DNA from 3 places in the Delftia sp. RIT313 genome. Region 2 is predicted to be linked to each of the others. Evidence: predicted binding sites of a transcription regulator. Region 2 holds the regulator's gene; each other region holds the start of a gene.
What was found. The regulator FNR, encoded in region 2, switches genes on or off when oxygen is low (the NO sensors DNR and NnrR bind a similar motif). The targets are predictions, from matches to a motif close to TTGATNNNNATCAA.
Positions count from the first base shown of each region.

Region 1: adhP (alcohol dehydrogenase AdhP) is a predicted target of FNR. The motif match lies at 1,658-1,671, and genes of this name have one in related genera.
Region 3: BW39_RS26950 (bacteriohemerythrin) is a predicted target of FNR. The motif match lies at 5,325-5,338, and genes of this name have one in related genera.

Region 1 covers NZ_JFYT01000058.1:22,337-29,671, reverse strand. Annotated here, with positions in the region: gene BW39_RS18175 (recombinase family protein) at 1-190, opposite strand, end outside; gene rimO (30S ribosomal protein S12 methylthiotransferase RimO) at 189-1,583, shown strand; gene adhP (alcohol dehydrogenase AdhP) at 1,734-2,762, shown strand; gene BW39_RS18160 (MATE family efflux transporter) at 2,824-4,242, opposite strand; gene BW39_RS18155 (DUF2239 family protein) at 4,297-4,899, opposite strand; gene efp (elongation factor P) at 5,053-5,607, opposite strand; gene earP (elongation factor P maturation arginine rhamnosyltransferase EarP) at 5,770-6,903, opposite strand; gene BW39_RS18140 (LysR family transcriptional regulator) at 6,909-7,335, opposite strand, start outside.
Region 2 covers NZ_JFYT01000002.1:102,685-110,019, reverse strand. Annotated here, with positions in the region: gene ccoN (cytochrome-c oxidase, cbb3-type subunit I) at 1-570, shown strand, start outside; gene ccoO (cytochrome-c oxidase, cbb3-type subunit II) at 590-1,222, shown strand; gene BW39_RS02345 (cbb3-type cytochrome oxidase subunit 3) at 1,234-1,371, shown strand; gene ccoP (cytochrome-c oxidase, cbb3-type subunit III) at 1,399-2,316, shown strand; gene ccoG (cytochrome c oxidase accessory protein CcoG) at 2,394-3,848, shown strand; gene BW39_RS02330 (FixH family protein) at 3,906-4,220, shown strand; gene BW39_RS02325 (hypothetical protein) at 4,400-4,687, shown strand; gene fnr (fumarate/nitrate reduction transcriptional regulator Fnr) at 4,769-5,488, opposite strand; gene hemN (oxygen-independent coproporphyrinogen III oxidase) at 5,651-7,033, shown strand; gene BW39_RS02310 (sulfite exporter TauE/SafE family protein) at 7,039-7,335, shown strand, end outside.
Region 3 covers NZ_JFYT01000097.1:1,455-8,789, reverse strand. Annotated here, with positions in the region: gene BW39_RS26965 (ATP-binding protein) at 1-2,664, shown strand, start outside; gene BW39_RS26960 (Zn-dependent hydrolase) at 2,732-4,024, shown strand; gene BW39_RS26955 (Bug family tripartite tricarboxylate transporter substrate binding protein) at 4,279-5,262, shown strand; gene BW39_RS26950 (bacteriohemerythrin) at 5,373-5,927, shown strand; gene BW39_RS26945 (universal stress protein) at 6,018-6,455, opposite strand; gene BW39_RS26940 (2OG-Fe dioxygenase family protein) at 6,555-7,335, opposite strand, start outside.

The DNA of each region.
Region 1 (7,335 bases), on a different contig from region 2:
TAATGTGCTGCTGGTGGTAAGCGCTCAGGCCCTCGTCGCGGAGGGTCAGGCTGCTGTCGAGCTGCAGGCCGTGCTCTGAGGCCCATTTTTCCGCGTATGCCAGCTGCCTGTCCGTGCTGCTCCCCGTTGACTGCTTGGGGTCCGAGAACCGCAGGTAGCTATAGACAAGACCTTTAGAAGTTTTTCCCATGAATGAAACTGCTGTCAAAGTGGATCGGCTGCCCCGTATAGGTATGGTATCCCTCGGGTGCCCAAAGGCACTCACGGACTCCGAACTCATCCTTACCCAGCTCAGCGCCGAGGGCTACCAGACCTCCAAGACCTTCGAGGGCGCTGACCTGGTGATCGTCAACACCTGCGGCTTCATCGATGACGCCGTGCGCGAGAGCCTGGACACCATTGGCGAGGCGCTGGCCGAGAACGGCAAGGTCATCGTCACGGGCTGCCTGGGTGCCAAGGCGGGCAAGGATGGCGGCAACCTGATCCAGGAAGTGCACCCCAGCGTGCTGGCCGTGACCGGGCCGCACGCCACGCAGGAGGTGATGAACGCCGTCCACACCCATCTGCCCAAGCCGCACGATCCCTTCATCGACCTGGTGCCGGGCGCCTTTGGCGAGGCGGGCATCAAGCTCACGCCCAGGCACTACGCCTACCTGAAGATTTCCGAGGGCTGCAACCACCGCTGCACCTTCTGCATCATTCCCTCCATGCGCGGCGACCTGGTCTCGCGTCCCGTGGGCGATGTGCTCAAGGAGGCGCGTGCGCTGTTCGAGGGCGGCGTCAAGGAGCTGCTGGTGATCAGCCAGGACACCTCGGCCTATGGCGTGGACGTGAAGTACCGCACGGGCTTCTGGGACGGCAAGCCGGTGAAGACGCGCATGCTCGAACTGGTGCAGACGCTGGCCGAGATCGCCGAGCCCTATGGCGCCTGGGTGCGCCTGCACTATGTCTATCCGTACCCCAGCGTGGACGAGATCATTCCGTTCATGGCCACGGGCCGCGTGCTGCCCTATCTGGACGTGCCTTTCCAGCACAGCCATCCCGATGTCTTGAAGCGCATGAAGCGCCCCGCCAACGGCGAGAGGAACCTGGAGCGCCTGCAGCGCTGGCGCGAAATCTGCCCGGACCTGGTGATCCGTTCCACCTTCATCGCGGGATTCCCCGGCGAGACCGAGCAGGAGTTCGAGCACTTGCTGCAGTTCCTGCGCGAGGCGCAGATCGACCGCGCGGGCTGCTTTGCCTACAGCCCGGTCGAAGGCGCTGCCGCCAACGAGATTCCCGGCATGCTGCCCCTGGAAGTGCGTGAGGAGCGCCGCGCGCGCTTCATGGCCGTGGCCGAAGAGGTTTCCACTGCGCGCCTGCAAAAGCGCGTGGGCCAGACCATGCAGGTGCTGGTGGACAAGTCCGTGGGCCTGGGCAAGAAGGGTGGCGTGGGCCGCAGCTATGCCGATGCCCCCGAGATCGACGGCCTGGTGCATCTGCTGCCGCCCGAGAAGGCCAGCAAGACCTACAAGGTGGGCGACTTCGTGAAGGCGCGCATCGTGGGCACGCAGGGTCACGACCTGGTGGGCCAGCCTGTGTAAGGCCTGCATTCGCATCCCTGAAAAGCGGGCAAGGTTTTCCTTGCCCGCTTTTTTTGTCCTTGATGGTCCAAGGCCTGATTTTGATCAAGGCGTTCAGGTCGCTTCGCTGAAATGCTGTACCTACTTTGACGCAAAGAAAGGATGGCGCGAATGAACAGGACCATGAAGGCCGCCGTGGTGCGGGAGTTTGGCAAGCCGCTCACCATCGAGGAAGTCCAGGTGCCCAGGCCCGATCCCGGCCATGTGCTGGTGAAGATCGAGGCCTGCGGCGTCTGCCATACCGACCTGCACGCGGCGCAGGGCGACTGGCCCGTCAAGCCCAATCCGCCTTTCATCCCCGGCCACGAAGGCGTGGGCTATGTGGCCGCCGTGGGCGCGGGCGTCACCCATGTGAAGGAGGGCGACCGCGTCGGCATTCCCTGGCTGTACACGGCCTGCGGCCATTGCGAGCATTGCCTGGGCGGCTGGGAGACGCTGTGCGAGCAGCAAAAGAACACCGGCTACTCCGTCAACGGCGGCTTTGCGCAGTACGCGCTGGCCGATGCCAATTTCGTGGGCCTGCTGCCCGGCAGCGTGGACCTGATCGAGATCGCTCCCGTGCTGTGCGCGGGCGTCACCGTCTACAAGGGCCTGAAGGTCACCGACACCAAACCCGGCAACTGGGTGGTGATCTCGGGCATCGGCGGCCTGGGCCACATGGCCGTGCAGTACGCCAAGGCCATGGGCCTGAATGTGGCGGCGGTGGATGTGGATGACGACAAGCTGGCGCTGGCCAGGCGCCTGGGCGCACAGGTCACGGTCAATGCCATGACCACGGACCCTGCGGCCTACCTGAAAAAGGAGATTGGCGGCGCACACGGCGCCCTGGTGACGGCGGTATCGCCCAAGGCCTTCGAGCAGGCGCTGGGCATGGTGCGGCGCGGCGGCACGGTGTCGCTCAACGGCCTGCCGCCCGGGAGCTTCCCGCTGCCCATCTTCAACATGGTGCTCAGCGGCGTGACCGTGCGCGGCTCCATCGTGGGCACGCGGCTGGACCTGCAGGAGTCGCTGGACTTCGCGGCCATGGGCAAGGTCAAGGCCACCGTGTCCACCGACCGGCTGGAGAACATCAACGACATCTTTGCGCGCATGCATGAAGGCAAGATCGAAGGGCGCGTGGTGCTGGACCTGAACGCCTGACGCCTTGCCCACCCCAAAAAACAGGCTTCCCTCGGGAAGCCTGTTTTGCATGGCGCACGCCCTACACCATGCGGCGGATCGGGCGCTTCTTCCAGACCAGCTTGTAGTAGGCGGTCTGAAGGCACAGCGTCAGGGTGTAGGACAGCGGAAGCGCCATCCAGATCCCCATCAGCCCGAAGCCGCGGCTCAGCCACCAGGCCATGGGCAGCTCCAGCACGGCGAGCACCGTGATGGTGATGGCCGTGGGAATGACCACATCGCCGCTGGCACGCATGATGGACGACAGGGCAATGAAGCAGCCCAGCAGCAGGCCGCTCCACAGCACGATGTACAGCAGCTCGATGGCCAGTACCAGCACCTGCTCGTCGGTGATGAACATGCCCAGCAGCGGCCGTGCGAACAGGCTGCCGATCAGGGCCAGGGCGGCGCCCAATGCCAGGTTCATGCGGATGGCCGTGGCCGTGATGGCTCCCAGGCGCTCGCTGCGGCCCGCGCCGATGGCCTGGGCTCCGAGGATGGAGGCCGTGATGGCGACCGAGATCACGGGAAACTGCGCAAACGAGTTGATCTGGTTGACCGCACCATAGGCGGCCGTGGCGCTGGAGCCGAAGCCGTTGACCAGCGACACGACGACCAGCCCGGCCATGGACGAGGCAATCATCTGCACGCCCGTGGGAATGCCCACGCGCAGGATGCTCTTGAGCAGGGTCCGGTCAATGCGCATGGCCTTCCACAGCGCGGCATTGGGCGCCAGCGGGCTGCCGATGCGGCGCAGCCGCCAGCCCAGCCAGGCCAGCGCCAGGGTGAAGCCCAGGATCATGGACACGCCCGCGCTGGCCACGCCCAGGCGCGGCAGGCCGGCCCAGCCCGCGATCAGCGCCGGGGTGCAGGCCAGGCCCGTGCCCGTGGAGATCAGCAGGGCCAGCATGGGCGAGACCGTGTCGCCCACGCCGCGCAGCAGCGAGGTGGCCAGCAGGAACACGAACAGCCCCGGCATGCCCAGCAGCACGATGCGCGAGTACAGCGTGGCCTGCTCCATGATGTCGGGCGGCGTGCCCAGCAATCGCATCAGCGGCTCGGTGAACAGCCCGCCGAACAGGGCCACGATGGCGCCAAACAGCAGTCCTATGCACATGGCCGTGCCTGCAATCGCGCGCAGCTTGTCATGCATGCGCGCGCCGTAGGCCTGGCCGATCAGCACCGAGGAGCCCGCGCCCAGGCCGATCACGAAGGCGATGAAGAGGAACATCACCGGAAAGAAGGCCGCGACGGCGGCCAGCGCCTGCACGCCCAGCATCTGGCCGATGAAGACGCTGTTGATGGTGCCCGACAGCGATTGCAGGATGTTGGCCAGCACCATGGGGCCCAGGAACACCAGAAAGGTGCGCCACAACGGCTGGCTGCCGGCAATGGGCGGCCCGCCGTGGCTGGATGCGGCAGGCGCGGCGGCCTGGGGCAGGGGTTCGGTTGATTTCGTCATGTTGTGTCTGGTAATGCGACGAGAAAAGCAGTGAGGTCGGGCCGGGTCAGGTCTTCAGTCCTGGGCTGGCGCCGCAGGTGAGTCCGCCCACACGGGGCCGCCCAGTTGCTGCAGATAGCTTCGCACATCCTCGGGCCAGGTGGCGGTGTGCTGTGCAAAGGCTTCGGCCTGGCGTGCAAACAGGGCGCGGCTGGCGTCCTCGAAATGGGGCAGGTCGCCCGCCATCTCGCTCATGAAGCGGTAGACGGCTTCGGTGGCGGCGCGCACGGTATCCTGTGCGGCATGCTTGCCGCGCGCCTCGTCCACCAGCCTGCGCAGTGCGCCGGAGGCGCCGCCGGGCTGGCGGTTGAGCCATTCCCAGTGCCGTGGCAGCAAGGTGACTTCGCGTGCCACCACGCCCAGCTTGGGGCGGCCCACGCTGCGCGGGGCGGCGGCTTGACCGGGTGCGGGCGATGCGGCCAGTTCGCTGCGCCAGTCCAGGTCCAGCCGCATGCCGCTGTGGTCGTCGAAAACCCACAACGGCGGTGCCGATCCACTGCCCTGCGCCTGTTGTTCATGGCTTTGCAGGAACTGCAGGACGGCAGGCCTGTCCCCCTGGAGCAGGCGGCCATGGCCCTGGAAGATGGTGTAGCTGGGTGCGGGCTCGGCGCCCGCCATGCAAGAGTCGGTAGTCATGCGGCAGATATTAGCCGGGTAAAATTCACAAGTCAATTAAATCCGGGTAAATATCTGCGTGGATACCGCGCGCCCAAAGAAAAAGCCCCTGGCAGAGACTGCCAGGGGCTTCGCAGGGGGAACTGCAAGCGTTGTTTAGACGCGCTTGCGGTACTCGCCCGTGCGAGTGTCGATTTCGATCTTGTCGCCCTGGCTCACGAACAGGGGCACGGGCACTTCGAAGCCGGTGGCAATCTTGGCAGGCTTGAGCACCTTGCCCGATGTGTCGCCCTTGACGGCGGGTTCGGTCCAGGTGATTTCGCGTTCCACGGAAGTGGGCAGTTCGCAGGAGATGGCCTTGCCGTCGTAGAACACGACTTCGGCTTCCATGCCGTCTTCCAGGTAGTTGATGGCGTCACCCATGTTGGTGGCTTCCACTTCGTACTGGTTGAAGTCGGCATCCATCCACACGTACATCGGATCGGCGAAGTAGGAGTAGGTGCACTCCTTCTTGTCCAGGATCACGTTGTCGATCTTGTCGTCGGCCTTGAAGACGACTTCGGTGCCCATGTTGCCCAGCAGGGACTTGAGCTTCATGCGGACGGTGGCGGCGCCGCGGCCACCGCGAGCGTATTCGGTCTTCAGGACGATCATCGGGTCCTTGCCGTGCATGATCACGTTGCCGGCGCGGATTTCTTGAGCGATTTTCATAGCTTGCTTGGCTGAGGTTGAGCCGCTCAACAGGGCAGGCAAGCGAAGTCGCTGGGACGGTGCGCCTGCCGCAGTTCCGCGGCGGGTGCAACCCTGGTTGGTCGATGGCGGCCGGCTGGCGGTCGCCCGCAGCGGCGCCTCCAGGGAGGCAAAACGTGCATTCTAGCTTTTTTCGGTCACGAAAGCTTGTAGCTGCTCAATCAATGGGGTCTGTTGCAGCAGCCGCAGGCGTGCCGCCTGCACGCATTCCTGCCATTGCTGCAGCAGCGCAGGCGTGATTGCGGGCAGGGTGCTTGCCGGTGCCATGCCGTTCCAGGCATGGTGGAAGGCGCGCAGGCTGGCTGGTGCCTGCAGCCAGTCAAGAAAGGCGTCGAGCTTGTCGTGATGGGCGTCGTCGTGCTGGGGATAGATGTGCCAGACCAGCGGCTGGCCCGCCCACAGCGCGCGTACCAGCGAATCCTCGCCACGCACCAGGTTCAGGTCGCAGGCCCAGAGCATTTCGTCGAACTGAGGTTGGGGGCAGGGCTGCAGCGCATGCCGGGTCACCGCGCCTTGTTCCGTGGCGGGCACGCTGGCCATGGCCTGTTGCACGGCGGCGGCTGCGCGCCCCGGGGTCACCAGCAAATGCGTGGCCTGCGGCGCAGGGGGTGCTGCATGCAGTTGGGCCAGCCATTGAGGCAGGGCAGGAGGTTCGTAGCAGAACAGCGAGATGGCGCAATCGCCGGAGCCTATGCCGTGGCGTGTGCGCCAGGCCTGCCGGCCCTCGGAAGCAAAAGCTGCCTGGCGCGCGGCCAGGTCCGGCTCGCGCAGCAGGCCGCCCGTGGCGACCGTGAAACCCGGGTAGAAGAACCAGCGCGTCAGTCCCGCAGCCGGCCCCGACATCAGCGGCGAGGGCAGGCGGTGGCAGCGCTCCACATAGTCCTCTGCCGACAGGTATTCGAGGTTGATCCACAGCGGTGCCCGGCGCGCGATGGCTGCCAGAAAGGGCGGCGGAATCTCGCAGCCGAAAGCCTCGATGACCACATCGCCCATGGACTGCGGGACGTCCTGCGCCTGCGTGGGCCAGCCATGGACGCTGAGTCCGGCCGGGTGCGGTCGGGGAGCCATCCAGGCCAGGGCGCTGGCGTCGTCCATCCACAGCCGCACGCGCTGGCCGCGTGAGGCCAGGTCGGCCGCCGCGCGCCAGCACACGCCGATGTCGCCAAAGTTGTCTATGACCTGGCAGAAGATGTCCCAGGTCCGTGCAACGGCCTGCTCTGGCAGAGGGGCCGGGGGGATGGGTTTGAAGGCAAGCATGGGGATCAGGGTTCGCACAGGTGTTCGACCAGCAACTGCGCCACTGGCGGCAGTGCCTCTTGCGAGCGCACGCACAGCATCAGCTGGCGCTCGGCCCAGGGCTCGTCCAGCGCAATGCAGCGCAGCGGCAGGGCGCCCAGGTACAGGCGTGCGCTGCCTTCGGGCAGGATGCCCACGCCCAGGCCCGAGGCCACCATCAGGCACAGCGCGTCATAGCCCGTGACCTTCATGCGCAGCCGGGGCTGCAGGCCCAGGTCGGCCGCGGCGCGCGTGATCTGGTGGTTGAGCGCGCTGCCGGCGTGCATGCCCACCAGGTCATGGTCCAGCACCTGGGCCAGCCGCAGCGAGCGCCGCCGTACCAGCGCATGGCCTTGGGGCACGATGACGATGAGGCGATCGCGCCGGTACGGGCGCAGGCGGATCTTCTCTCCG
Region 2 (7,335 bases):
ATCAATGGCGTGATGACGCTGTCGGGCGCATGGCACAAGCTGCGCGACGACCCCATCCTGCGCTTCCTGATCGTGTCGCTGTCGTTCTACGGCATGTCCACGTTCGAAGGTCCGATGATGTCCATCAAGACCGTCAACGCGCTGTCGCACTACACGGACTGGACCGTGGGCCACGTTCACTCGGGCGCTCTGGGCTGGGTGGGCCTGATCACCATGGGCTCGCTGTACTACCTGATCCCGCGCCTGTTCGGCAAGACCAAGATGCACTCGGTGGGCGCCATCGAACTGCACTTCTGGATGGCCACCATCGGCATCGTGCTGTACATCGCCGCGATGTGGATCGCCGGTGTGATGCAGGGCCTGATGTGGCGCGCCGTCAATCCCGATGGCACGCTGACCTACACCTTCGTCGAAAGCGTCAAGGCCAGCTATCCGTTCTACGTGATCCGCGTGGCCGGTGGCCTGCTGTACCTGGGCGGCATGCTGGTCATGCTGTGGAACACCTGGAAGACCGCGATCTCGGGCCGTTCGGTGAAGGTGGCCGTGCCTGCCGTCGTGGCCCACGCCTGAGCGTCTAGGAGCATTACTCATGTCCGATCACAACAATAGCGCTCCCAAGAGCTTTTCCCACGAGAAGGTGGAAACCAACAATTTCCTGCTGATCGTGCTGACCCTGCTGGTGGTCGCCGTCGGCGGCATGGTGGAAATCGTTCCGCTGTTCTTCCAGAAGTCGACCACGGAAGCGGTGGCGGGCCTCAAGCCCTACACGCCGCTGCAGCTGATGGGCCGCGACGTCTATCTGCGCGAGGGTTGCTACAACTGCCACTCGCAGATGATCCGCCCCTTCCGCGCCGAGACCATGCGCTACGGCCACTACTCGGTGGCTGGCGAGTTCGTCTATGACCACCCCTTCCAGTGGGGCTCCAAGCGCACGGGTCCCGACCTGCACCGCGTGGGCGGCAAGTACAGCGACGAATGGCATCGCATCCACCTGAACAACCCGCGCGACGTGGTGCCCGAGTCCAACATGCCTGCCTACACCTGGCTGGAAAAGAACAAGGTGGATGACACCGTGGTCGCCCAGCACATGAGCGCGCTGCGCAAGGTGGGCGTGCCCTACAGCGACGAGGAAATCAGCGGCGCTGCCGAGCAGGTCAAGGGCAAGACGGAAATGGACGCCGTCATCGCCTACCTGCAGGTCCTGGGCCGTTCGGTCAAGTAAAGGAGAGCGACATGGACATCACCACCATGCGCATCGTGGCCACGCTGGCCTCGCTGGCCTGCTTCATCGGCATCTGGTGGTGGGCGTTCGCCCGCCGCAACCAGGCCCGTTTCGACGAGGCCGCCCAGCTGCCGTTCGAGCAAGACTGAGTCCCTCCACCAGAACGAGAACTTCCCATGAGCGATTTCGTAAACAACTTCTGGTCGATCTATGTCACGGCGATCACGCTGGGCGGCATCATCGGCTGCCTGCTGCTGCTGTATCTCACCGCACGCAAGAAGGTGGTCCCATCGGCCGACAACACCACGGGCCACGTCTGGGACGAGGACCTGCGCGAGCTGAACAACCCCATGCCCAAGTGGTGGATGTGGCTGTTCATCATCACCTCGGTGTTCGGCTTCGCCTACCTGGCGGCCTATCCGGGCCTGGGCTCGTTCGCGGGCAAGCTGGGCTGGACGCAGCTGGGCGCCTATGAAAACGAGATGACCAAGGCCCGCGCGGACCTGGAGCCGCTGTACGCCAAGTTCACGAGCATGAGCACCGAAGACATGGCCAAGGACCCCCAGGCCATGGCCATCGGCGAGCGCCTGTTCATGAACAACTGCGCACAGTGCCACGGCTCGGACGCACGCGGCGGCAAGAGCTTCCCCAACCTGACCGATGGCGACTGGCTGCATGGCGGCACGCCCGAGAAGATCAGGGAAACCATCACGGGTGGCCGCATCGGCATCATGCCGCCCATGGCCGCTGCCGTCGGCACGCCCGACGATGTGCGCAACCTCTCGCACTATGTGCTGAGCCTGTCGGGCAGCCCGCACGACTCGCTCAAGGCCTCGCTGGGCAAGTCCAAGTTCACGGCCTGCGCAGCCTGCCACGGCATGGACGGCAAGGGCAACCAGGCCCTGGGCGCGCCCAACCTGACCGATGACATCTGGCTGCACGGCTGGGGCGAGGCCGCCATCACGGCCATGATCAACAACGGCAAGCACAACGAGATGCCTGCCCAGAAGGACAAGCTGACCGAGGCGCAGATCGCGGTGCTTGCTTCCTATGTCTGGGGCATGTCGCACAAAGACGGCGCAGTCCGTCAGTAAGCACAGGGGCGGCGCTGCGGCGCCGCCTTTTTGCGTTTTGAGTTTTCAGATATTTCAAAAAAACAAAGGAACCCACCATGAAGCCCGAGAGCGGGGATGACACCGGGAAGCCTCCCCGCAAAGTCATTCCGATCACGCCGGCCACGCCTGATCCGGGCGAGCTGGTGTCGATGTTCGAGTCGGAAAAGAAGGTCTACCCGCGCTCCATCAGCGGTGTCTTCGCACGCTGGCGATGGGCCCTGGTGTTTCTCACCCAACTGGTTTTCTACGGCCTGCCCTGGCTGGAGTGGGGCCAGCGCCAGATGGTGCTGTTCGACCTCGGAACGCGGCGCTTCTATCTCTTCGGGCTGGTGCTGTACCCGCAGGACTTCATCTACCTGGCGGGCCTGCTGATCATCTCGGCGCTGGCATTGTTCCTGTTCACGGCCGTGGCCGGGCGCCTGTGGTGCGGCTTCTCGTGCCCGCAGACGGTCTACACCGAGATCTTCATGTGGGTGGAGCGCAAGGTCGAAGGCGACCGCAGCGCGCGCATGCGGCTGGACAAGAACGGCTGGACCTTCGAGAAGGCCTGGAAGAAGTCGCTCAAGCAGTTGCTGTGGATCGCCATTGCGCTGTGGACCGGCTTCACCTTCGTGGGCTACTTCGTGCCCATCCGCGAGCTGGGCGGCGAGCTGCTGGCGCTGCAGGGCAGCTGGCAGATGTTCTGGGTGCTGTTCTACGGCTTTGCCACCTATGGCAACGCGGGCTACATGCGCGAGCAGGTCTGCAAGTACATGTGCCCCTATGCGCGCTTTCAGAGCGCCATGTTCGACCGGGACACCATGATCGTCAGCTACGACACGGGCCGGGGCGAGCCGCGTGCGCCGCGCACCAAGAAGGTGGACTACAAGGCCCAGGGCCTGGGCGACTGCATCGACTGCAAGATGTGCGTGCAGGTCTGCCCCGTGGGCATCGACATCCGCAACGGTCTGCAATACGAATGCATTGGCTGCGGCCTGTGCATAGACGCCTGCAATTCCATCATGGACAAGATGGAGTACCCGCGCGGCCTGATCCGCCTGACCACGCAGAACGCCATGGCCGGCCTGTGGCGGCGTGCCCAGGTGCTGCGCCGCATCTTCCGTCCGCGCGTGCTGATCTACTCGGCCGTGCTGATCGGCTTGAGCGTGGCCATGATCGTGAGCCTGGCGCTGCGCCAGTCGGTCAAGGTGGACGTGATCCGCGACCGCGCCTCGCTGTCGCGCATCGTGGCGGGCGGCAAGCTGGAGAATGTCTACCGCCTGCAGATCATGAATGCCACCGAGCAGGCCCAGCGCTACCGCATCAGCGCCCACGGCCTCGATGGGCTGGAGCTGGCGTCCGAGCAGGAAGTCGAGGTCGGCCCGGCCGAGACGCGCGGCATTGCGGCGCGCCTGCAGATTCCCTACGGTTCGGCCGAGCCGGGCTCGCACACCGTATTCTTCGATATCGATGCCGTGCATTCGGGCGCGGGACGCGCGTCCGAAAAGGCCGTCTTCCTGGTGCCCCGGTGATGTTCCTGGCAGGCGCGGCAAGGTCCGCGCCTGCCGCCTGAAAGAAAGAGGTTTCCCATGTCTTCCAGTCCCGCAGTGTCCGCGCCCGCGCAGGCTCCCTCGCACCCCGACGCCGGCAAGCCCTGGTGGAAGTTCGGCCATGTCTGGCTGGTGGTGGCCGGCCCGGCGGCCGTGGTGGTCGCTGCCGTGATCACGGCCATCATCGCCATCAATGGCGCCGATCCCGTGATCGACCCCGACTACTACCGCAACGGCATCACGATCAACGAGCGTGCCGATGGCGTGCGCGAAGTGCCCAAGAGCATGGCGCCCGCCGTCACCGGCCGCAACCATGCGGCCACGCCCGCGCACGATCACCCCACGGACCGCTGATCGCCGTGCACCCCTGCAAGAGGCCGCAGTCGCGGCCTTTTTGCATGGCGGATCGCATCTCCGGCATGCGCGACGGGTGAGGGTTTCCTACAGGCGTGCAGGGCGCTGCGGGGCTTGGCGCCATGCGTTGGCGCGGCGCACAATGAAGGCGACCCCTCGACAGCACAAGGAGATCGCTGATGTTGGCCCAACGCTGGATGTGGATTGCCTGGCCTGCCTTTCTGGCAGCCGCCGTGATGGAGATGCTGGTTTTTGCCTTTGTGGACCCCCTGGAGCTGCATTGGCTCGGCGACCTGGGCTGGTCGCGCCAGGGCATCTACACGCTGGCCTTCTTCGCCTTCTGGGGCGTGACCATGCTCTCCAGCCTGATGACCACCATGCTGGGCCGCTCGGCCCGCGATCTCAATGACGGCGTGGTCTCCGAGCCCGACCCGGACCTGGCCATGCAGGGGCTGGGGCGGGACTGAGCGAGAGCCCGCCGCAATGAACAAGGCCCGCTGTCGCGGGCCTTGTTCATTGGCGGATGAATGCTTGCCGCCCTTGCAGCCTCACTGGCACTGCTGGCTGTTGACGATGCGCTTGAGCGCCTCCGTGTCCAGGATGCGCAGATGGCGCTGGCGCACCTCGATGATGTTGTCGTCCGCGAACTTGGAGAAGGTGCGGCTCACCGTCTCCAGCTTCAGGCCCAGGTAGCTGCCGATTTCCTCGCGCGTCATGCGCAGCACCAGTTCGGACTTGGAAAAGCCCCGCGCATGCAGGCGCTGCACCAGGTTGAGCACGAAGGCGGCCAGGCGCTCTTCGGCGCGCATGCTGCCCAGCAGCAGCATCACGCCGTGTTCGCGCACGATCTCGCGGCTCATGACCTTGTGCACATGGTTTTGCAGGGCCGTGACCTCGCGCGACAGGTCTTCCAGCTTGTCGAAGGGCATGACGCAGACTTCGGCGTCTTCCAGCGCGACGGCATCGCAGGTGTGGTGGTCGTTGACGATGCCGTCCAGGCCGATGATCTCGCCGGCCATCTGAAAGCCCGTGACCTGGTCGCGTCCATCCTCGGTGGCCACGCAGGTCTTGAAGAAGCCGGTGCGGATGGCGTACAGCGAGGTGAATGTCTCGCCGTTGCGAAACAGCAGGCCTCCGCGCTTGACCTTGCGGCGCGTGGCCACGATGTCGTCGATGCGCTGCATCTGCTCGGCATCCAGGCCCATGGGCATGCACAGTTCGCGCAGGTTGCAGTTGGAGCAGGAGGCTTTGATGGTCTGAAGGTTCATGGAGTGATAAACATCAGCGGCACACAGCGTGCCGGCGGTGACCTCGTGGATTGCGATGAGTTGGATCAAATTGTCGCAGCAGTCCCTCAAACAACTCTTGATATGAGTCAAGGACATGACCGATGTGCTGCGGCACAGTCGAGGTATTAGAGGAAAAAACCCATGACCGCTGTCACCCCAGAGCTGCTGCGTCGCTTTGACGTACCGGGGCCCCGATACACCTCGTTCCCTACCGCCGACCGCTTTGTCGAGGCCTTTGGTGCAGAGGACTATATCCTGGCGCTGCAACAACGCAAATCGAGTACCGCAGCGCGTGCCACGCCTTTGTCGCTGTATGTGCACGTGCCTTTTTGCGAGTCGCTCTGCTACTACTGCGCCTGCAACAAGATCGTGACGCGCCACCACGATCGCGCCGCCGTCTACCTGGACTATCTGGCGCGCGAGATGGCCTTGCACACGGCCCATTGCGGCAAGGGCCAGACCGTCAGCCAGCTGCACCTGGGCGGCGGCACGCCCACCTTCTTCTCCGACGACGAGCTGCGCACGCTGATGGGCCTGTTGCGCGAGCATTTCAAGCTGGAGCCGGGTGGCGAGTACTCCATCGAGGTCGATCCGCGCACCGTCAGCGTCGAGCGCCTGGTCGTGCTCAAGGAGCTGGGCTTCAACCGCCTGAGCTTCGGCGTGCAGGACTTCGACGAGCAGGTGCAGATCGCGGTGCACCGCGTGCAGCCGGCCGAGCAGGTGTTCGAGCTGGTGGCGGCCGCGCGGCAGCTGGGCTTTGCCTCCATCAACGTGGACCTGATCTACGGCCTGCCCAAGCAGACGCCCGAATCCTTCGAGCGCACGCTGGCCCAGGTCAACGCGCTGCGGCCCGACCGCATCGCGCTCTATGCCTATGCCCACCTGCCCGAGCGCTTCAAGCCGCAGCGGCGCATTGCGGCCGAGGATCTGCCCCAGGGGGCCGACAAGCTGGCCATGCTGTCGCGTTCCATCGCCGCGTTCATGGACGGTGGCTATGTCTATGTGGGCATGGACCACTTCGCCCTGCCGGAGGACTCGCTGGCCGTGGCCAAGCGCCAGGGCCGGCTGCACCGCAACTTCCAGGGCTACAGCACCCAGCCCGACTGCGACCTGATCGCGCTGGGCGTGTCGGCCATCGGCAAGGTGGGCGCCAGCTACAGCCAGAACGCCAAGACGCTGGAGGAGTACTACGACGCCATCGACGCCAGCCACCTGCCCGTGGTGCGGGGCCTGGCGCTGTCGCGCGACGACCTGGTGCGCCGCGCCGTCATCATGGCCATCATGTGCCAGGGCGCCGTGCTGTTCGAGCCCATGGAGCAGGCCTGGCTGCTAGGCTTTCGCGAGTACTTCGCGCCCGAGATGGCGGCCCTGGAGGACCTGCAGGCCAAGGGCCTGGTGCAGATCAGCGACGAGGGCTTCCAGGTCACGCCCATGGGCTGGTACTTCGTGCGCGGCGTGGCCATGCTGTTTGACCGATATCTGCAGGCGGACAAGAACCGGGCGCGGTTTTCGAGGATCATCTAGGCCCCATGCTGTTGTCGCTGCTCTGGACCGCTTTGATCATGGGGCTCGTCGGCGGGCCCCATTGCCTTGCCATGTGCGCTGCGCCCTGCGGCGTGGTCACGGGCGGGGCGGGGCAGGGCGGCGGCTCGCAGGTGGTGGCCGTGCATGGATTGCAAAGCCGGCTGTGGCTGCGCACGGCGCTGTTCCACGGCGGCCGTCTGGCCGGCTATGCCAGCCTGGGCGCTGCCTCGGCCCTGGCCATGGAGAGCCTGTCCTGGCTCACCAGCCAGACCACGGCGCTGCAGCCGTTCTGGACGCTGACC
Region 3 (7,335 bases), on a different contig from region 2:
CCGGCCGGGCAGACGCAGATGATCCACCGCAACGCGCTGCGCCTGCAAAAACTGGTCAATGCCCTGCTGGACTTCTCGCGCATCGAGGCCGGGCGCATGCAGGCCAGCTACGAGCCCACGGACCTGGCCCGCACCACGGCCGAGCTGGCCAGCATGTTCCGCTCGGCCGTGGAGCAAGCCGGCCTGCGGCTGCGCGTGGATTGCCCACCGCTGGACGGACCGGTCCATGTGGACCGCGACATGTACGAAAAAATCGTGCTCAACCTGCTGTCCAACGCCTTCAAGTTCACGCTGCAAGGCGAAATCGCAGTGGCGTTGCGCGATGTGCACGATGCGCACGGCGCGGGCGGGGCCGATGGTGCCGTGGAGCTGTCCGTCACCGACACCGGATCGGGCATTGCGCCCCAGCACCTGCCCCATCTCTTCCAGCGTTTTCACCGCATTCCCGGCAAGCCGGCCCGCACGCACGAGGGCACGGGTATCGGCCTGGCCATGGTGCAGGAGCTGGCGCGGCTGCATGGCGGCACCGTCACGGTCAGCAGCACGGAGGGCGAAGGCAGCCGCTTCACCGTGCGCCTGCCCAGGGGGCATGCGCATCTTCCGGCCGAGCACCGGCCCACGCGCCCGCCTGCATCGCACCCGCAGGTGGATGAGGCCCTGCGCTGGCTGCCCGGCGAGCCCGCCCCGGCTGCCAGCGACGAAGCCAGGCCCATGCAGCGGGACATGCAGCGGGACATGCACGGTGGTGCCCTGCCCCCACGCGCCCGCATCGTCTGCGCCGATGACAACGCCGACATGCGCAGCTACATCGGCCAGTTGCTGGAGCCGCTGTATGACGTGGAGATCGTGGGCGATGGCCGCGCCGCGCTGGCCAGCATCCACCGCCAGCGGCCCGACCTGGTGCTGGCCGACGTGATGATGCCCGTGCTCGACGGCTTCGAGCTGCTGCATGCGCTGCGCAGTGACGAGACCACGCGTGCCATTCCCGTCATCATGCTATCCGCGCGGGCCGGCCAGGAGGCCCAGGTCGAAGGCCTGCGCGCGGGCGCGGACGACTACCTGGTCAAGCCCTTTTCGGCGCGCGAGCTGCTGGCGCGCATCGCATCGCTGCTGCAGCTGGTGCGTGTGCGCGAACAGGTCCACGTCGCGGTGCAGGCCAACGAGAAAAAGCTGCGCGCCATCATCGACCAGATGCCTGCGGGCGTGGGCGTCTCCGACATGAGCGGCACCATGGTATTGAGCAATGCGCTCATGGACCGCTTCGTGCCGCGCGCCATTCCTTCCACCCTGGCGGACCGCATGCCGCGCTGGAAGGGATGGGATGACAAGGGCCAGCCCATTGCCCCCGAGAACTGGCCCGGCAAGCGCGCGCTGCGCGGCGAAGTGGTCATGCCCGGGCTGGAGATGCTGCACACCGACGACGATGGCCGCGAATGGTGGATGCGCGTCAGCTGCGCGCCGCTGCGCGATGACGACGGCCAGCTCATAGGCACCTGCTCCGTCATCCAGGACATCACCGAACTCAAACAGGCCGAGTACCACCTCAAGGAAGCCGACCGACGCAAGGACGAATTCCTGGCCACGCTGGCGCATGAGCTGCGCAATCCACTGGCGCCCATCAGCCACGGCCTGCAAATCCTCAAGCGCACCGCCAACGGCGACGACAGCGTGCGCCACAGCCACGAGATGCTGGAGCGCCAAGTCAACCACATGATCCGCATGGTGGACGACTTGCTGGAGGTCTCGCGCATCACCACGGGCAAGGTCCAGTTGCGCAAGGAACTGGTGGACCTGAACGATGTGCTGCAAGGCGTGGTGGCGGCCAGCGGCGCGGTCATGGAGGCAGGCAGCCACCAGTTGCGCCTGGAACTGCCCGCCGCGCCCGTATCGCTGCTGGCCGACCCGATGCGGCTGGCGCAGATGGTCTCCAACCTGCTCAACAATGCCGCCAAGTACTCGCACTCCGGCGGCCACATCGTTCTGTCCGCCTGGACCGATGGCGCGCAGGCCGTGGTCTCGGTACGCGACAACGGCATCGGCATCCCGCCCGCCCTGCTGGGCAAGGTGTTCGATCTGTTCATGCAGGTGGACCGCAACGGCCGCCGTGGGCAGGGCGGCCTGGGCATCGGGCTGACTCTGGTGCGCAGCCTGGTCGAGATGCACGGCGGCAGCGTGCAGGCGCTCAGCGAAGGCAAGGGTCAGGGCAGCGAATTCAGGCTGCACCTGCCCCTGCCCACCCAGGCGCAGCCCCTGGCGGGACAGGCACCGAATGCCCAGCCCGAGGATGCAACGGCCTTCGGCCGCATCCTGGTGGTCGATGACAACATCGACGCCGCCGACACCCTGGCCATGCTGCTCAGGCTGCTGGGCGCCGAAGTCGAGATTGCCCGCGACGGCCCCGGCGCCCTGGCCATGCACGCGGCGTTCAGGCCAGAAGTGGTGCTGCTGGACATCGGCCTGCCCGGCATGGACGGCCTGGAGGTCGCCCGCCGCATCCGTGCAGAGCACGGCCGCGACCAGGTCGTGCTGATCGCGCTCACGGGCTGGGGCCAGGAGGAGGACCTGAGACGATCGCGGGAAGCCGGTATGGACCACCACCTGGTCAAACCCGTGAGCTTCGACACGCTCGAGCGTCTGCTGGCGGGCCTGCGCCCCCTGCCGTGAGGACTGCTTTTTTCGCGCGAGAATTCGGGCTGCCCGATCCCAGCTGCTCCAGACGCCACCGAGACCGATGACCGCCCTGCCCGCTTCCTCCGCCCCCAACCTTCCCCCCATCAATGCCGAGCGCCTGTGGCGCCGCGTGGAGACCCTGTCCACCTTCACCCTGCCCGACGTGCCGTGGACGCGCCGCGCTTTCTCCCCTGAATTCAACCAGGCCCGTGCCTGGCTGCGCGGGCAGTTCGAGGCAGCGGGCATGCAGGTCCATCTGGATGAAGGCGGCAACCTGGTGGGCCGCCTGCCGGCTGCCCCAGGCCCGGTGCAACGCGCCCCCATCTCCACCGGATCGCACTGCGACACCGTGATGATGGGCGGGCGCTTCGACGGCATCATCGGCGTGCTGGCCGGCATCGAGGTCGCGCACTGCCTGCACGAAAACGGCATCGCCCTGCAGCACCCGTTCGAGGTGATCGACTTCCTGTCCGAAGAACCCAGCGACTACGGCATCTCCTGCATAGGCAGCCGCGCGCTGTCGGGCAAGCTGGACGCCGCCATGCTGGCCGCCCGCAACCCGCAAGGCGAAACCCTGGCCGAAGGCATGCGCCGCATCGGCGCGCGGCCCGAGGCGCTGGACCGCCCGCTGCGCAACGCCGGAGGCACGGCCGCCTTCGTGGAACTGCACATAGAGCAGGGCCCGGTGCTAGAGCAGCGCGGCCTGCCGATTGGCGTGGTGACGAACATCGTGGGCATACGCCGCGTGGGCTTCACCGTGCGCGGCCAGGCCGACCACGCAGGCACCACGCCCATGGACATCCGCCAGGACGCGCTGGTGGGCGCGGCGCGCATCATCGATGCGGCCAACCGCAAGGCCGCTGCGCTCAATGGCCAACCCCACTATGTGGTGGCCACCGTGGGCCGGCTCTCGCTCACGCCCAATGCCTCCAACGCCGTGCCCGGCCTGGTCGAGATGATGATGGAAGTGCGCAGCGACCACGCCGGCGTGCTGGAGCGCTTCCCCGAGGAACTGCTGGCCGAAGTCCTGCCCGGGCTGGCCGCCTTGCGCGTGCGTGCCGAGATGGCCGACGTGAGCCGCTCCCAGCCCACGGACTGCGCTGGCCTGGTCATGCAGGGCGTGGAGCAGGCCTGCACAAACCTGGGCTACGCCCACATGCGCATGCCCAGCGGCGCCGGCCATGACGCCGTCTACATGGCGCCCACCGGACCCATGGGCATGATCTTCATCCCCTGCCTCCACGGCCGCAGCCACGCGCCCGAGGAGTGGATAGAACCCGCCCAGCTGCTGGACGGCACCCGGGTGCTGTACGAGACGGTGCGCGTGCTGGACAGGCAGTTGGCGCAGGGCTGAGCGCCTGGCCTGCGGCCAGGCACCAAGGCGGCATAAAATAGCCCGCTTCCCTCTGGAGCAGGCACAAGCTGCTCCTTGGTGGAAGCCCCTGTGGCACAGATTGCGGAAATCCGCCCAAATAGCGGGTTTCCCAATGCAAGATGGCGGAACCACCCTCCCCGATCATCGACAACCCACCGCATGGGCGGCCCGGCACTGCCGGTCCGCTGCGAGAGGGTTGCACCGCCCCATCAGACCCTGGAGTTTCTTCTTTCATGTTCCGCCAACTGATCACCTGCACCGCCGTGGCCGCCGCCATGGGCCTGAGCTTTTCCGCAGCCGCCCAAGGTGCGGCTGCCGACTATCCGAACAAGCCCGTGCGCATGATCGTGCCCTTCCCGCCCGGCGGCGGCACCGACATCCTCGCGCGCGTGGTGTCCAACAAGCTCACCGAAGTCAGCAAGTGGACCGTGGTGCCCGACAACCGCGCGGGCGCAGGCGGCACCATCGGCATCACCGAGGCCGCCAAGGCAGCGCCCACGGGCTACGACATGGTCATGGGCCAGAAGGACAACGTGGTCCTGGGCCCCTACCTCTACAAGAACCTGCCCTGGAACCCGGTCAAGGACCTGGTGCCCGTGGCCCACGTGGCCTACACGCCCATCGTGATCGCCACCAGCGTGAACTCGCCCTACAAGACCCTGGCCGACATCGTGGCCGCTGCCAAGCAGCACCCGGGCAAGGTGACCTACGGCTCGCCGGGCAATGGCACCAGCATCCACATCTCGGGCGTGCTGCTGGAGAAGGCGGCAGGCATCCAGCTGGTGCACGTGCCCTACAAGGGATCCAACCCGGCATTGATGGACGCGCTGGCCGGCAACGTGGACCTGCTGGTGTCCTCCGTGCCCTCGGCCATCGGCCAGATCAAGGCCGGCAAGCTGCGCGCCATCGCCGTGACCTCGGCCAAGCGCTCGTCCTCGCTGCCCGACACGCCCACGCTGGCCGAATCGGGCCTCAAGGGCTTTGACGTGAGCACCTGGTACGGCCTGTTCATGCCCAAGGGCACGCCAACGGCCGTCGTGACCAAGGTCAACGCCGAAGTGAACAAGCTGCTGGCCATGCCCGAAGTGCGCGACGCCATCCAGACCCAGGGCGCCGAGCCCCAGTCCATGAGCGTGGCCGACTTCGACAAGATGTTCCAGGCCGACTTCAAGCAGTCCAAGCAGATCGTCGAGTCCTCGGGCGCCAAGATCGAGTGACATGCCTGCGGTGCCAGGGCTGCATGCCCGGCACCGCCTGCAATGGCCAACGCCGCATTTCATTGATGCAGATCAGCCTGATCTGCATCAAGGAGCTATGTGACAGTCCCGTGAATACTTCTCTGGAAATCACCGAATTCCTGGAGAACGTCATGGCATTGCTGGTCTGGGTCCCCGAGCTGGACACCGGGATTGCAGAAATCGACCGGCAGCATCGCCGCATCGTCGATTACATCAACAAGCTCTACGAGCTGCGCTCGTCGCCCGACCGTGAGGCCCTGGGCGATGTCATCGGCGAGATGATCGACTACACCGTCTCGCACTTCGTGTTCGAGGAAAGCCTGATCGAGAGCGCCGGCTACATGTTCGCCGGCCCGCACAAGAAGGTGCACGAGCTGTTCACGCGCCGCGTGATCGAGATGCAGACCCGCTTCGATGCAGGCGAGGACGTGGCCGCCGAGCTGCACGGCATGCTCTCGCGCTGGCTGTTCAACCACATCCGCAACGAAGACACCGGCTACGTGGACTCGGCCAAGGCCTATCTGCGCATGGCGCGCGAGTCCAGTCCTGCCGCCGAGAAGGAAAGGCTCAAGAACGAAGTGCTGCAGGAGCTGGAACTGCAGCGCAAGAAAAAGGGCTGGCTGGCACGGCTGCTCAATCGCTGATCGCCCTCTCCCCCTGCAGCGCACCAACAAAAACGGCTCCCGAGGGAGCCGTTGACGTTTCACCCGGCAAAGGGCCGAGCGGCCCGGTGATTACTCGCGCACCACCAGCACCGGCACGCGCACGGCGCCCAGCACGCGCTGGGTCACGCTGCCCAGCATCAGCTTTTCCAGGCCACGGCGGCCTTGCGAGCCCATGATGATCAGGTCGGCGCCCGTGCTCTCGAGCACGCGCACGATGCCTTCGTGCACCGCATGGCCTTCGCCCACCACGGTGGTGGCGGTGATGCCGGCCTCGTCGGTGATCTTCTTGACGGCGTCCAGCGTAGTGTTGGCCTCGGCCGTGGCCGCGCTCAGGTACTGCGACTGGCCGTAGGCGAAGTCGGCGCCCACGCCCGTGAACGGATAGGGGTCCACCACGTAGACCGCCGTCAGCGTGCTGCCAAAGGCCTTGGCCAGCTCCACGCCCTTGTGTACCGCCAGCATCGAGCTGTTGGAGCCGTCCACGGGAACCAGGATGTGCTTGAACATGCGTTTTCTCCTTTGTGCTTGGCCGCCGTCAACAATCGGGGGCGGCCGGGTCGATGAACCAAAGTGTGCGCCCATCATGCGCCAGCGTCTTGAGCTGCATCAATCCTTGCGGCGACGCGTCAGCTCCGAGCCCTGGAAACCCTGGCGGCGATAGGTCAGCACCAGGGTATCGCGCACGCCGCCCGGCTGCTCTGGCTGGATGGGCGTGGTCTCGTGGATCATGCGGGCATCGTCCAGCAGCATCACCGACCAGGGCTCGGTCAGCGTGAAGCGCTGGCCGCTGGGGCCCGTGGCCTCGAAGATGCGTGTCTCGCCGCCCTTCACGCCCTCGCGCCCGACCAGGATCACGGCCACCAGGTCCACGCCGTCGCGGTGCGCGCCTTCGGGCGTGGGCCGGCCAATGCCGTCCGTGGTGTCGATGCGGAACTGGTGGGACTCGATGAACCAGCGCTCGTGCTGCACATCATCGCCCTGGGCGCAGAACACCTGGTCGGACAGGCCGGCCAGCGCCAGCAGCAGCCGGCTCCAGGTGGCGCTTTGCGCCGTGGCGTCGCGCATGGGATCGAACATGCGCAGCATGCCGCCATGCAGGGCGTTGTATTCCACCGGCTGCCAGTGCGCGCGGTGCTCCACCTGCTGCAGCCCGTCCTGCCCCGCGATGAAGCAGGAATGGCGGCGGCGCCGGTAGCGCCCGCCGTCCTTCAGAAAGGCATCGGGCGGCAGCTGGGCCCAGTCGGCATCGAGCGCATGCAGCTCGGTCAATGACACGCCTGCCCAGGCCGCGAATTCATCGGGGCGCAGCACCGCATAGCCTGCGTCGCGCAGCGACTGCGCTGCATTCTGGGGGGCGATATAGGGAGGGGGAAACGTGATGTGCGCC